2 regions of the Stenotrophomonas sp. 220_Sma genome follow, and region 1 is predicted to be linked to the other one. Evidence: predicted binding sites of a transcription regulator. Region 1 holds the regulator's gene; the other holds the start of a gene.
The links. Region 1 encodes FliA, which starts transcription of late flagellar genes. Its sites were predicted from a motif close to TAAAGTTTNNCNNNCNNNGGCCGATAA; they were not measured.
Positions count from the first base shown of each region.

Region 2: the regulator FliA is predicted to act here: its motif matches at 2,221-2,247, upstream of ACZLIB_RS20645 (methyl-accepting chemotaxis protein).

Region 1 is NZ_CM151348.1:2,197,740-2,202,759, reverse strand. Features, by position in the region: gene flhF (flagellar biosynthesis GTPase FlhF) at 1-781, shown strand, start outside; gene ACZLIB_RS10345 (MinD/ParA family ATP-binding protein) at 768-1,655, shown strand; gene ACZLIB_RS10340 (RNA polymerase sigma factor FliA) at 1,652-2,395, shown strand; gene cheY (chemotaxis response regulator CheY) at 2,453-2,845, shown strand; gene ACZLIB_RS10330 (protein phosphatase CheZ) at 2,845-3,450, shown strand; gene ACZLIB_RS10325 (chemotaxis protein CheA) at 3,453-5,020, shown strand, end outside.
Region 2 is NZ_CM151348.1:4,431,895-4,436,914, reverse strand. Features, by position in the region: gene ACZLIB_RS20665 (sensor histidine kinase) at 1-113, shown strand, start outside; gene ACZLIB_RS20660 (response regulator transcription factor) at 110-748, shown strand; gene ACZLIB_RS20655 (VOC family protein) at 771-1,142, shown strand; gene ACZLIB_RS20650 (arylamine N-acetyltransferase family protein) at 1,234-2,073, opposite strand; gene ACZLIB_RS20645 (methyl-accepting chemotaxis protein) at 2,276-4,813, shown strand; gene ACZLIB_RS20640 (PepSY domain-containing protein) at 4,892-5,020, opposite strand, start outside.

The DNA of each region.
Region 1 (5,020 bases):
GATGGACGAGTATGGCTTCGATGCCGGCCTGGCCCGCGACGTGGCCATGCAGATCCCGCTGGAGACCGAGGCCCATCGAGGCCGCGGCCTGATGCTGGGGCTGATTTCGCGCAAGCTGCCGATCGCCCCGGTCGACCCGCTGGAAGAAGGTGGCGTGATCGCACTGGTCGGACCGACCGGCGCCGGCAAGACCACCACCATCGCCAAGCTGGCCTCGCGCTTCGCCGAGAAGCACGCGCCGCGTGACGTGGCCCTGGTCACCACCGACACCACCCGCATCGGTGCCCGCGAGCAGCTGTACGGCTACGGCCGCCAGCTCGGCATCGCGGTGCATGAGGCCAACAGCGGCACCGACCTGGACCAGCTGCTGGAACGCCTGAAGGACTACAAGCTGGTGCTGATCGACACCGCCGGCCTGGGCCCGCGCGACCGCGCACTGGCCGCCCAGCTGCAGTGGCTGCGTGCCGCGCGCCAGGTCCGCACCCTGCTGGTGCTGCCGGCCAACACCAGCTTCGGCGACATGGACGAGGTGGTCCGCCGCTTCGGCGCCGCCAACCTGCAGGGCCTGGTACTGAGCAAGCTGGACGAGACCGGCCGCTTCGGCAATGCCCTGTCGGTGGCCGTGGATCATGCCCTGCCGATCACCTGGGTGACCGATGGCCAGGACGTCCCGGAGGACCTGCACCGGGCCAGTGCAGCCAATCTTGTACTTCGCCTTGAAGATTTGCGCCGCGCGGCCGATATGCCCTGCAACCCGGAGTTGAACCATGCCGTCGCGTGAGTACGCCAAGCTGACCAAGACCTTCCCGCTGTCGGCCACCCGCAGCGAGCCGCTCGGCCCTGTGCGCACCATTGCGGTCACTGGCGGCAAGGGCGGCGTGGGCAAGACGAATGTGTCGGCCAACCTGGCCGTGGCGCTGGCCGGCATGGGCAAGCGCACGCTGCTGCTGGACGCCGACCTCGGCCTGGCCAACATCGACGTGATCCTGGGCCTGAACCCCACCTTTACGCTGGCCGACCTGGTCGCCGGCCGCTGCACGCTGGATGACGTCATCGTCGAAGGCCCGAACGGCGTGCTGGTGGTCCCGGCCGCGTCCGGCCGCCGCCACATGGCCGAGCTGGCCCCGGCTGAGCACGTTGGCCTGGTCAACGTGTTCTCCGAGCTGGAGCGCGAGCTGGACATCATGGTGGTGGACACTGCCGCGGGCATCACCGATGGCGTGCTGACCTTCTGCCAGGCCGCACAGGACACCGTGGTGGTGGTCTGTGACGAGCCGGCCTCGATCACCGACGCCTACGCACTGATCAAGGTGCTGTCGCGCGAGCGTGGCGTGGACCGCATCCAGGTGGTGGCCAACATGGTGCGCGACCCCAACGAGGGCCGCGTGCTGTACGAGAAGCTGACCCGCGTCTGCGAGAAGTTCCTTGCCGATGTCTCGCTGAACTACCTGGGCTGCGTGCCGCAGGACGATTGGCTGCGCCTGTCGGTGCAGCGCCAGCAGCCGGTGGTGAAGGCCTATCCGTCCAGCCCGGCGGCGCTGGCGATCACCGAGATCGCGCGCCGTACCGCGCGCTGGCAGGCGCCGACCGAACCGCGTGGCGGCGTCGAGTTCTTCCTCGAACGCATCCTCAAGCAGCGTGGGGTGACGGCATGAAAGGCGCAGCCCAGTACAGGGAAGTGCAGCGCTCGGCGGCGAACGAAGTCATCGCCCAGCATTCGGACCTGGTGCGGCGCATCGCCCACCACCTGGCCGCGCGCCTGCCAGCCAGCGTCGAGGTCGACGACCTGATCCAGGCCGGCATGATGGGACTGATCGAAGCCTCGCGCAGCTATGACGCCGACCAGGGTGCTTCTTTCGAGACCTACGCCTCGATCCGCATCCGTGGTTCGATGATCGACGAGATCCGCCGTGGTGACTGGGTCCCGCGCTCGGTGCACCGCCGTGCACGTGATGCCGCCGCCACCATCCGCCGCCTGGAACAGAGCAGTGGCCGTGCCGCCAGCGCCACTGAAGTGGCCGCCGCGATGGAGATGCCGCTGCCTGAGTACCTGCGGCTGATGGAAGACGCTGCACGTGGCCAGGTGCTGAGCCTGGAATCGCGCATCGAGGACCAGGGCGAGCTGGACACCGTCGCCCAGGGCGGGCCGACCCCGCAGCAGGTACTGGAGCGCGGCGAGTTCGGTCGCGAGCTGGGCAAGGCCATCGGCCACCTGCCCGAGCGCGAACAACTGGTGCTCTCGCTGTACTACGAGCAGGAACTGAACCTGAAGGAGATCGGCGCGGTGCTCGGCGTGAGCGAGTCGCGGGTCTGCCAGATCCACGGCCAGGCGGTACTGCGCCTGCGTGGCCGGCTGAAGCTGTTCGAGGCTGCCGACGCAGGCCTCGAAGAATGAACATCCCCGAGGCGGCTGCCCCCGGCCGTCCGGAATGAACAACAAAGGAATTCTGCTTTGAACAAGAACATGCGCATCCTGATCGTCGACGACTTCTCGACCATGCGTCGAATCGTCAAGAACCTGCTGGGCGATCTGGGCTTCACCAATACCGCCGAAGCCGAGGACGGGCATGCCGCGCTGTCGCTGCTGCAGAGCCAGCCGTTCGATTTCGTGGTCACCGACTGGAACATGCCGGTGATGACCGGCATCGAGCTGCTCAAGGCCATCCGTGCCGATGCCAAGCTGAAGACCCTGCCGGTGCTGATGGTCACGGCAGAAGCCAAGCGCGAGCAGATCATCGAAGCCGCCCAGAGCGGCGTGAACGGCTACATCATCAAGCCGTTCACCGCGCAGACGCTGGAAGAGAAGCTCGGCAAGATCTTCGAACGCCTGGCGGCCAGCGCCTGATGGATACCACGGTCGACAAGAACGCCCTCGCCCTGCGCCTGCAGGAGGCCCTGGACGCGCTCGAATCCGGTGACGAGGCCGCCTGGCGGCAGCGCATCGACGGGCTGGTCGCGCTGCGCACGCAGCCGATGATGAGCGGCCTCTCGCGGCTGGCCCGCGAGCTGGGACAGGCGCTGGGCGAACTGCCGACCGTGCCGAGCGAAGCCGGCGAACTGGACGACGCCTGCGCGCGACTGGACCACGTGGTGGCGATGACCGAACAGGCCACGCACCGCACCCTGGACCTGGCCGAGGAATGCCGCAGCCTGACCGAACAGCTGCGCGCCGAAGGCCTGCAGCCGGGCCAGGACGCGCAGCTCGAGCGCATCCGCCACAACCTGACCGAGATCGCCCTGACCCAGAGCTACCAGGACCTGACCGGGCAGATCATCCGTCGCGTGGTCGGCATCGTCCGCCGCGTGCACGAAGGCTTCGGCGCGCTCGGCCTGCCACCGGAACAGCATCGCACCGACCCGGAACTGGCCGGGCCGGCACTGAAGGGACTGGACCGCCACGCGGTCTCGCAGAACGACGCCGACGACCTGTTGTCGGATCTGGGGCTGTAAGCATGAGCGCGGTATCCGACGACATCACTGCCGATTTCATCATCGAGGCACAGGAAATCCTGGATCGCCTCGGCGAACAGCTGGTGTCGCTGGAGCAGGCACCGCAGGACAGCGACCAGCTCAACGCGGTGTTCCGCGGCTACCACACGCTCAAGGGCGGCGCCGGCTTCCTCGGCGTCACCGCCATGGTCGAGCTGTGCCATGCCGCTGAAGAGGCGCTGGGCGCCGCACGTGCCGGCCAGGCCGTGCTGCAGGCCCACCACTTCGACGCGGCCCAGCAATCGCTGGACTACCTGCAGTCGATGCTGGACGCGGTTTCCTCCGGCACCGAGCCGGGCTATGCGCCGCCGGACCTGATCGCACAGTTCGACGTGCACGGCGGTGCCGTGGCTGCACCCGCCGCCGCCGCAGCACCCACCGCGGGTGACAGCGACCTGATCACCGACGACGAATTCGAGGCTCTGCTCGACCAGCTGCATGGTGGCAACGCGCCGACCGCGGTCGCGCCAGCGAAGAAGGCCGACGACGGACTGATCAGCGAAGACGAGTTCGAAGCCCTGCTCGACCAGTTGCACGGTGGCGCGGCACCGGGCACCAAGCCTGCGGCCGTGGTGGCACCGGCACCGATCGCAGCGCCGCGCCCGGTCGCCGCACCGGCACCGGCGGCGAAGCCGGCCGCCAAGCCGCTGGCCGAGGCCGAACATACCGTGCGCGTGGACACCAAGCGCCTGGACGCGATCGTCAACCTGATCGGCGAACTGGTGCTGTCACGCAATCGGCTCAAGACCCTGCGTGCACGCCTGCGCGATGAAGAGCTGGACCGGGCCGTGTCCACTCTGGATATCGCCACCGCCCGCCTGCAGTCGGCAGTGATGCGCACCCGCATGCAGCCGGTGGGCAAGGTGTTCTCGCGCTTCCCCAAGGTTGCCCGCGACGTCGCCCGCTCGCTGAAGAAGGAAGTGGACCTGGAACTGATCGGCGCCGAGACCGAGCTCGACCGCAACCTGGTCGAAGCGCTGGCCGACCCGCTGGTGCACCTGGTCCGCAACGCCATCGACCATGGCGTGGAAATGCCCGACCTGCGCGAGGCACAGGGCAAGCCACGGATGGGCCATGTGCGCCTGTCGGCACAGCAGGAAGGCGACTACGTCAGCATCGAGGTACAGGACGATGGCGCCGGCATCGACCCGGAAAAGCTGCGCGCCAAGGCGCGCGAGAAGGGCCTGATCGATCCGGAAGCCGCCGCGCGCCTGAGCAGCGAGGAGTGCCTGCACCTGGTGTTCCTGCCCGGCTTCTCGACCAAGCAGCAGGTCACCGACATCTCCGGTCGTGGCGTCGGCATGGACGTGGTGCAGTCACGCATCCGCGAACTGAGCGGCCAGATCCAGATCCAGTCGGAACTGGGCCGTGGCAGCCGCTTCCTGATCCGCGTGCCGCTGACCCTGGCGATCCTGCCGACCCTGCTGGTGCAGGCCGGCGAGGACGTCTATGCGCTGCCGCTGGCCCGCGTGATGGAAGTGCTGCACGCGCCGCGCACCTCGCTGGGCTGGTTCGATGGCCGTGCCGTGCT
Region 2 (5,020 bases), 2.2 Mb from region 1:
AGGGCAATGGCATCGCCGGCATGCGCGAGCGCCTGGCGGCCGTACAGGGGCGGCTGGAGTTGGCCCGAACCGCGCAGGGCGGCATGCATCTGACCGCGCGGTTGCCGGCATGAGCCCGGCCGCAATCCGCGTAGCGCTGGCCGACGACCAGGCATTGGTGCGTGCAGGCCTGCGTGCGCTGCTGCAGGGCCTGGGGGTGGACGTGGTGCTGGAGGCCGAGGATGGCCAGGCCCTGCTGGATGCGCTGGATACGCAGCGCGTGGACGTGGTGCTCAGTGACATCCGCATGCCAGGGCTGGATGGGATCGAGGCACTGCGCCAGCTGCGCGCGCGCGGCGATGCCACGCCGTGGCTGCTGCTGACCACCTTCGATGAAAGTGATCTGCTGCTGCGCGCCAGCGAGGCCGGCGCACAGGGCTTCCTGCTCAAGGATGCCGCGCCGGCCGACCTGCGCGAGGCCATCGAACGCGTTGCCGCTGGCGAGACCCTGCTGCTGCCGGTCAGTACCGATCCGGTGCGCGCGCGTTACCGCTTCCACGATGAAGCGCCGCCCACCGATACCTTCGGCGAACGTGAAGTGGCAATCCTGCGCCTGCTGGCCGGGGGCTACAGCAACAAGGAGATCGCGCGCAGCCTGTTCCTGGCCGAGGGCACGGTGAAGAACTACGTGTCCGCCATACTCGACAAGCTGGGCACCCGCGATCGCACCCGTGCAGTGCTGAAGGCGATTACCCTGCGCATCATCTGAGTGGACGTGGCAAGGAATGTCAGTGAACCCGATCCTGCATGTGGAAATCCCGGCCAGTGACCTGGACCGGGCCATCACGTTCTACCAGCGATGGCTGCAGGTTGCGGTGGACGAACCTATCGTGCTGCACGACTGCCGGATGGCCTATCTACCGTTTTCCGATGAGGCCGCCGGTGCCAGCATTGCGCTGGTGCACGGCGCGGACTATCTGCCTTCCGAGCAGGGCGCGCGCATCTACATCGGCGTCGGTGACCTGGATGCCAGCCTCGACCGTGCGCTGCAGGCCGGAGCCGAGCTGCGCTTCGGCCCGGCCGATGCCGGCGATTGGCGCGTGGCCGAGATCCGCGACAGCGAAGGCAACCGTATCGCATTGCAGGCGCGCACAGCGCCGTAACGTCAACGCTGCGGTGCGCGCATCTGTAGAGTCGAGCTTGCTCGACTGATTTTGACGTCGCCGTAGATGCATCAGTCGAGCAAGCTCGACTCTACAGCGTCGCGGCGCGTGAGCGCTGCAGCCAGTCGTTGATCGCGGGATCCAGCCGCGGGTCGTCCGGAAGCTGGATGCCGAAGCGCTGCTCCAGCACGTCGCGCACATCACCCACATCATGCAGCGGGCGCTTGTCCGGTGCCTGTCCGGGGCGGTACTCGGTGTAGTTGCCGCTGCCGATGGTGCGGCGCCAGTCCGGCCCGGTCAGCGACGCGCGCAACTGGCCGGGGAAACTGGAATCGGGATGGGTACATACGTACCAGTTGCCCACCACGTTGTCGATCGGCGCCGGCGCCTGCAGATCGAAGCGGTACATCACCCGCCAGCCGTCGCTGGATTCGGCCGACAGCATGAAATCACCGCCGTCTTCCAACCGCTGCAACAGATAGCGTTCGTGCGGGGTGGCCTGCGGCTGCGGGTCATGCAGGCGCAGCGGTACGGTCGGGGTCAGGCTGCCAAAACCGGCATCCACCAGCCAGTCATCGCCGTCCACGTGCACGCGCAGCAGCAGATGGGTGCGCGCGGTCAGTTCGCCGTCCTGGGCGGCCAGCAGTACGCGCGCGCTCAACGGCTGGGCATCGAAGCCCAAGGCCTGCAGCAGCGCCAGCAACCCACCATTGAGCTCGAAGCAGTAGCCACCGCGGCGCTCGTCAAGCAGCTTGCGCTGCACGCTGTCCAGGTCGATCGGCACCGCATCGCGCAGCAGGCAGCTGAGGGTTTCGAAGGGCAGCAGTGCGTTGTGGCGCTGCTGCAGCAGGGTCAGGCCGGCCAGGGTCCGTGGTGGCGGCGCATCCAGCTGCAGGCGCTGCAGGTAGCGGGGGACATCGAGCGTCGTCATGGGGGCACCGGGCGGGGAAGGGAGGTCCACTGTGCTCCCCCAACCGGGGTTGAGGTCAAGCACGGCGGCCGTGTCATGCCCCCGTCGCCTGCACCCGGTACAAAGACCGCGTCCGCCAGTGACGGGGGACGCAGACGAAGAAGGGCCTAAAGTTGCCCTGAATCCGGCCGATACAGGTGCGTCCTTCCGCCTGGAGTCTGTCATGTCGGCCGTTGTCCCCCACCTCCGGTCCCTGCGCACGCGTCTTGCCACGTTGCGCTCGGCGTCCCCCGGCCTGCTGCTGTGGCTGCAACCACACCGGCTCAGCGTGGCCAACAAGCTCAAGGCGACCCTGTGGGTCTGTGGCCTGGGGCTGGTGGCGATCGCCGCTGTCTACGCCTGGACTGGCCATGCCAACGCCCTGGCCGCGCGCAGCCAGGCCAGCTACCAGCGCGGCAGCGATCTGGCTGCCAGCCTGTCCACGCGGGTGGCCGAAGCGCGCCGCCTGCAGACCCAGTATGCACGCAGTTTCGATGATGCTGACCGCAGCCAGTTGCTGGCAACACAGAAGGCCCTGCAGGCTGACCTGCAGGCGCTTCGCGCGATGCCGATGGACGCCGGCCGGCGCATGGCGCTGCAGGTGCTGACCGAATCGGCCGACGCGTTCTCGCAGGGTGTGGCCGCCCTGTTCGAACGGGTCGACGAGATGGGCCGCGGTGAGGCCGGCCTCGCTGCACAGCTGCAGCAGGCCGCCGAAACCCTGCAGGCGCAGGTGGATGCGCTGCAGCGGCCGTCGCTGGCGCTGTCCCTGCAGAAGATGCGAAGGCAGGAGGCCCTGCTGCTGCTCGACGGTGATTCCACCCACGCCGACCGCGCCAGCGAGGAAAAGCTGCCGTTCGACCTCGCGCTGGCGGGCCTGCCCGCGGATGCGCAGGACGCTCTGCGCACCGGGATGGAGGGCTATCAAGGCGCCCTGCTGGGGTATACCGCGGCCCGCGTCGGCCTGGATGTGGAAGCGCAGTCGCTGCTGGATACCGCCGCGGGCGTAGCGCCGGCGCTTGCCGCTTTCCAGCAGGTGCAGGTGGCAGCGCTGGCCAGGGCGCAGGCGCGCCAGCAGGTCGGCGCGCGCACGATGAGCGTGCTGTTCGCATTGACCCTGCTGCTGGTGGCCGGTGTGCTGATCACCAGCCTGGTGCTGGTGCTGCGTGCGGTGCGCCAGCCGATCCAGGACACCCTGCGTTTCGCCAGCGACATCGCCGACGACCGCCTCGACACCACCCTGCGCGTCTACAACGCCAACGATGAGATCGGCCAGCTGGCCCGACGCCTGGTCGACATGCAGCAGCGCCTGCGCGCGCGCATCGAGACCGAACGTGCTGTGGCGCGCGGCAACACCCGTGTGCGCCAGGCGCTGGACAGTGCGCAGACCGGGCTGATGGTGGTCGATGCCGAAGGCCTGGTGGCGTATGCCAATCCGGCGCTGCTGGAGCAGCTGGAACGTCAGGGCGATGAGCTGGTGGGGAGCGATGCGGTACGCCTGCATCCGGCGCTGGCCAGCCTGGCTGGCGTGCGACAACGCGAAGAACGCGAGATCGGCCATTCCGGTGTGCGCTATCAGCTGGTCGTCAATCCCATTGTCGACGAGGGGCATTTCCTCGGCGTGGCGGTGGAATGGCGCAGTCGCGCGCTGGAAACCCTGCTGGAAACCGAAGTGGCAGCCCTGGTCGACGCGGCCGCGCACGGTGACCTGCACGGTCGCATCGCGCTGGAGGGGAAGCAGGGCTTTGTGCGTACGTTGTCGACCAGCATCAATCGTCTGTTGACCACCTTCGAGACCAATCTTGGCGATCTGCAGGCGCTTCTGGCCGCGCTGGCCCGCGGTGACCTCAGCGTGCGCATGGAAGGTGAACTGCAGGGCGTGTTCGCGCGCATGCGCGACGATGCCAACGCCACCGTCGCGCAACTGGGCCGCATCGTCACCCGCATCCAGCAGGCCACGTCCAGCCTCGATACCGGTGTTGGTGAGATCGTCGCCGGTCACCATGATCTGTCGCAGCGTACCGAACAGCAGGCGGCCAACCTGGAAGAGACGGCAGCGTCGATGCACGAGTTGACCGACACTGTTGGCCGCAATGCCGATGCCGCGGGCCGTGCGGATGCGCTGGTCAAGGGCGCGGCGGCAGTGGCCCAGCGCGGCGGCGAGGCGGTCGGCCAGGTGGTGGCAACCATGCATGGCATCAGCGAAGCCTCACGGCGGATCGGTGACATCACCCAGCTGATTGATGGCATCGCCTTCCAGACCAACATCCTCGCGCTCAACGCGGCGGTGGAAGCGGCGCGCGCCGGAGAGCAGGGCCGCAGCTTCGCCGTCGTGGCTGCCGAAGTGCGCCTGCTGGCTCAGCGCAGCGCGGAGGCGGCCAAGCAGATCAAGGGATTGATCGAGGATTCGGTGGCGCGTGTGGGCCAGGGCAACCAGCAGGCCGAACAGGCCGGCACCACGATGGGCGAGATTGTCGGCAGCGTGCAGCAGCTGGCGGATCTGCTGGCCGGGATCCGCAGCGCGTCGCAGGACCAGCATGCCGGCATCGCCCAGGTGAACCAGACCATCGTGCAGATGGAGGCCAGTACCCAGCGCAACGCCAGTCTGGTGGAAGAGGCGGGGGCCTCGACCGCGCAGATGCAGGCGCAGGTGCATGCCCTGGCAGAAGCCGTGGGCGCGTTCCGTCTGCAGTCGATGCCACAGGCGCGCGCTGCGGCCTGATCCCGCTCCGGTAGTGCCGGCCGCTGGCCGGCACCGTCGATGATCCTGCCGGCCAGCGGCCGGCACTACCCTTGTGGCTCAGTACACGTCGCGCCGGTAGCGCCCGGTCTCCAGCAGCATTTCCACAACCTCATCGCCCAGCGCAGCGCGCAGCACCTGGTCCACGCCTTCGGCCATGCCCTGCAGCGAGCCGCAGACATGAATCAC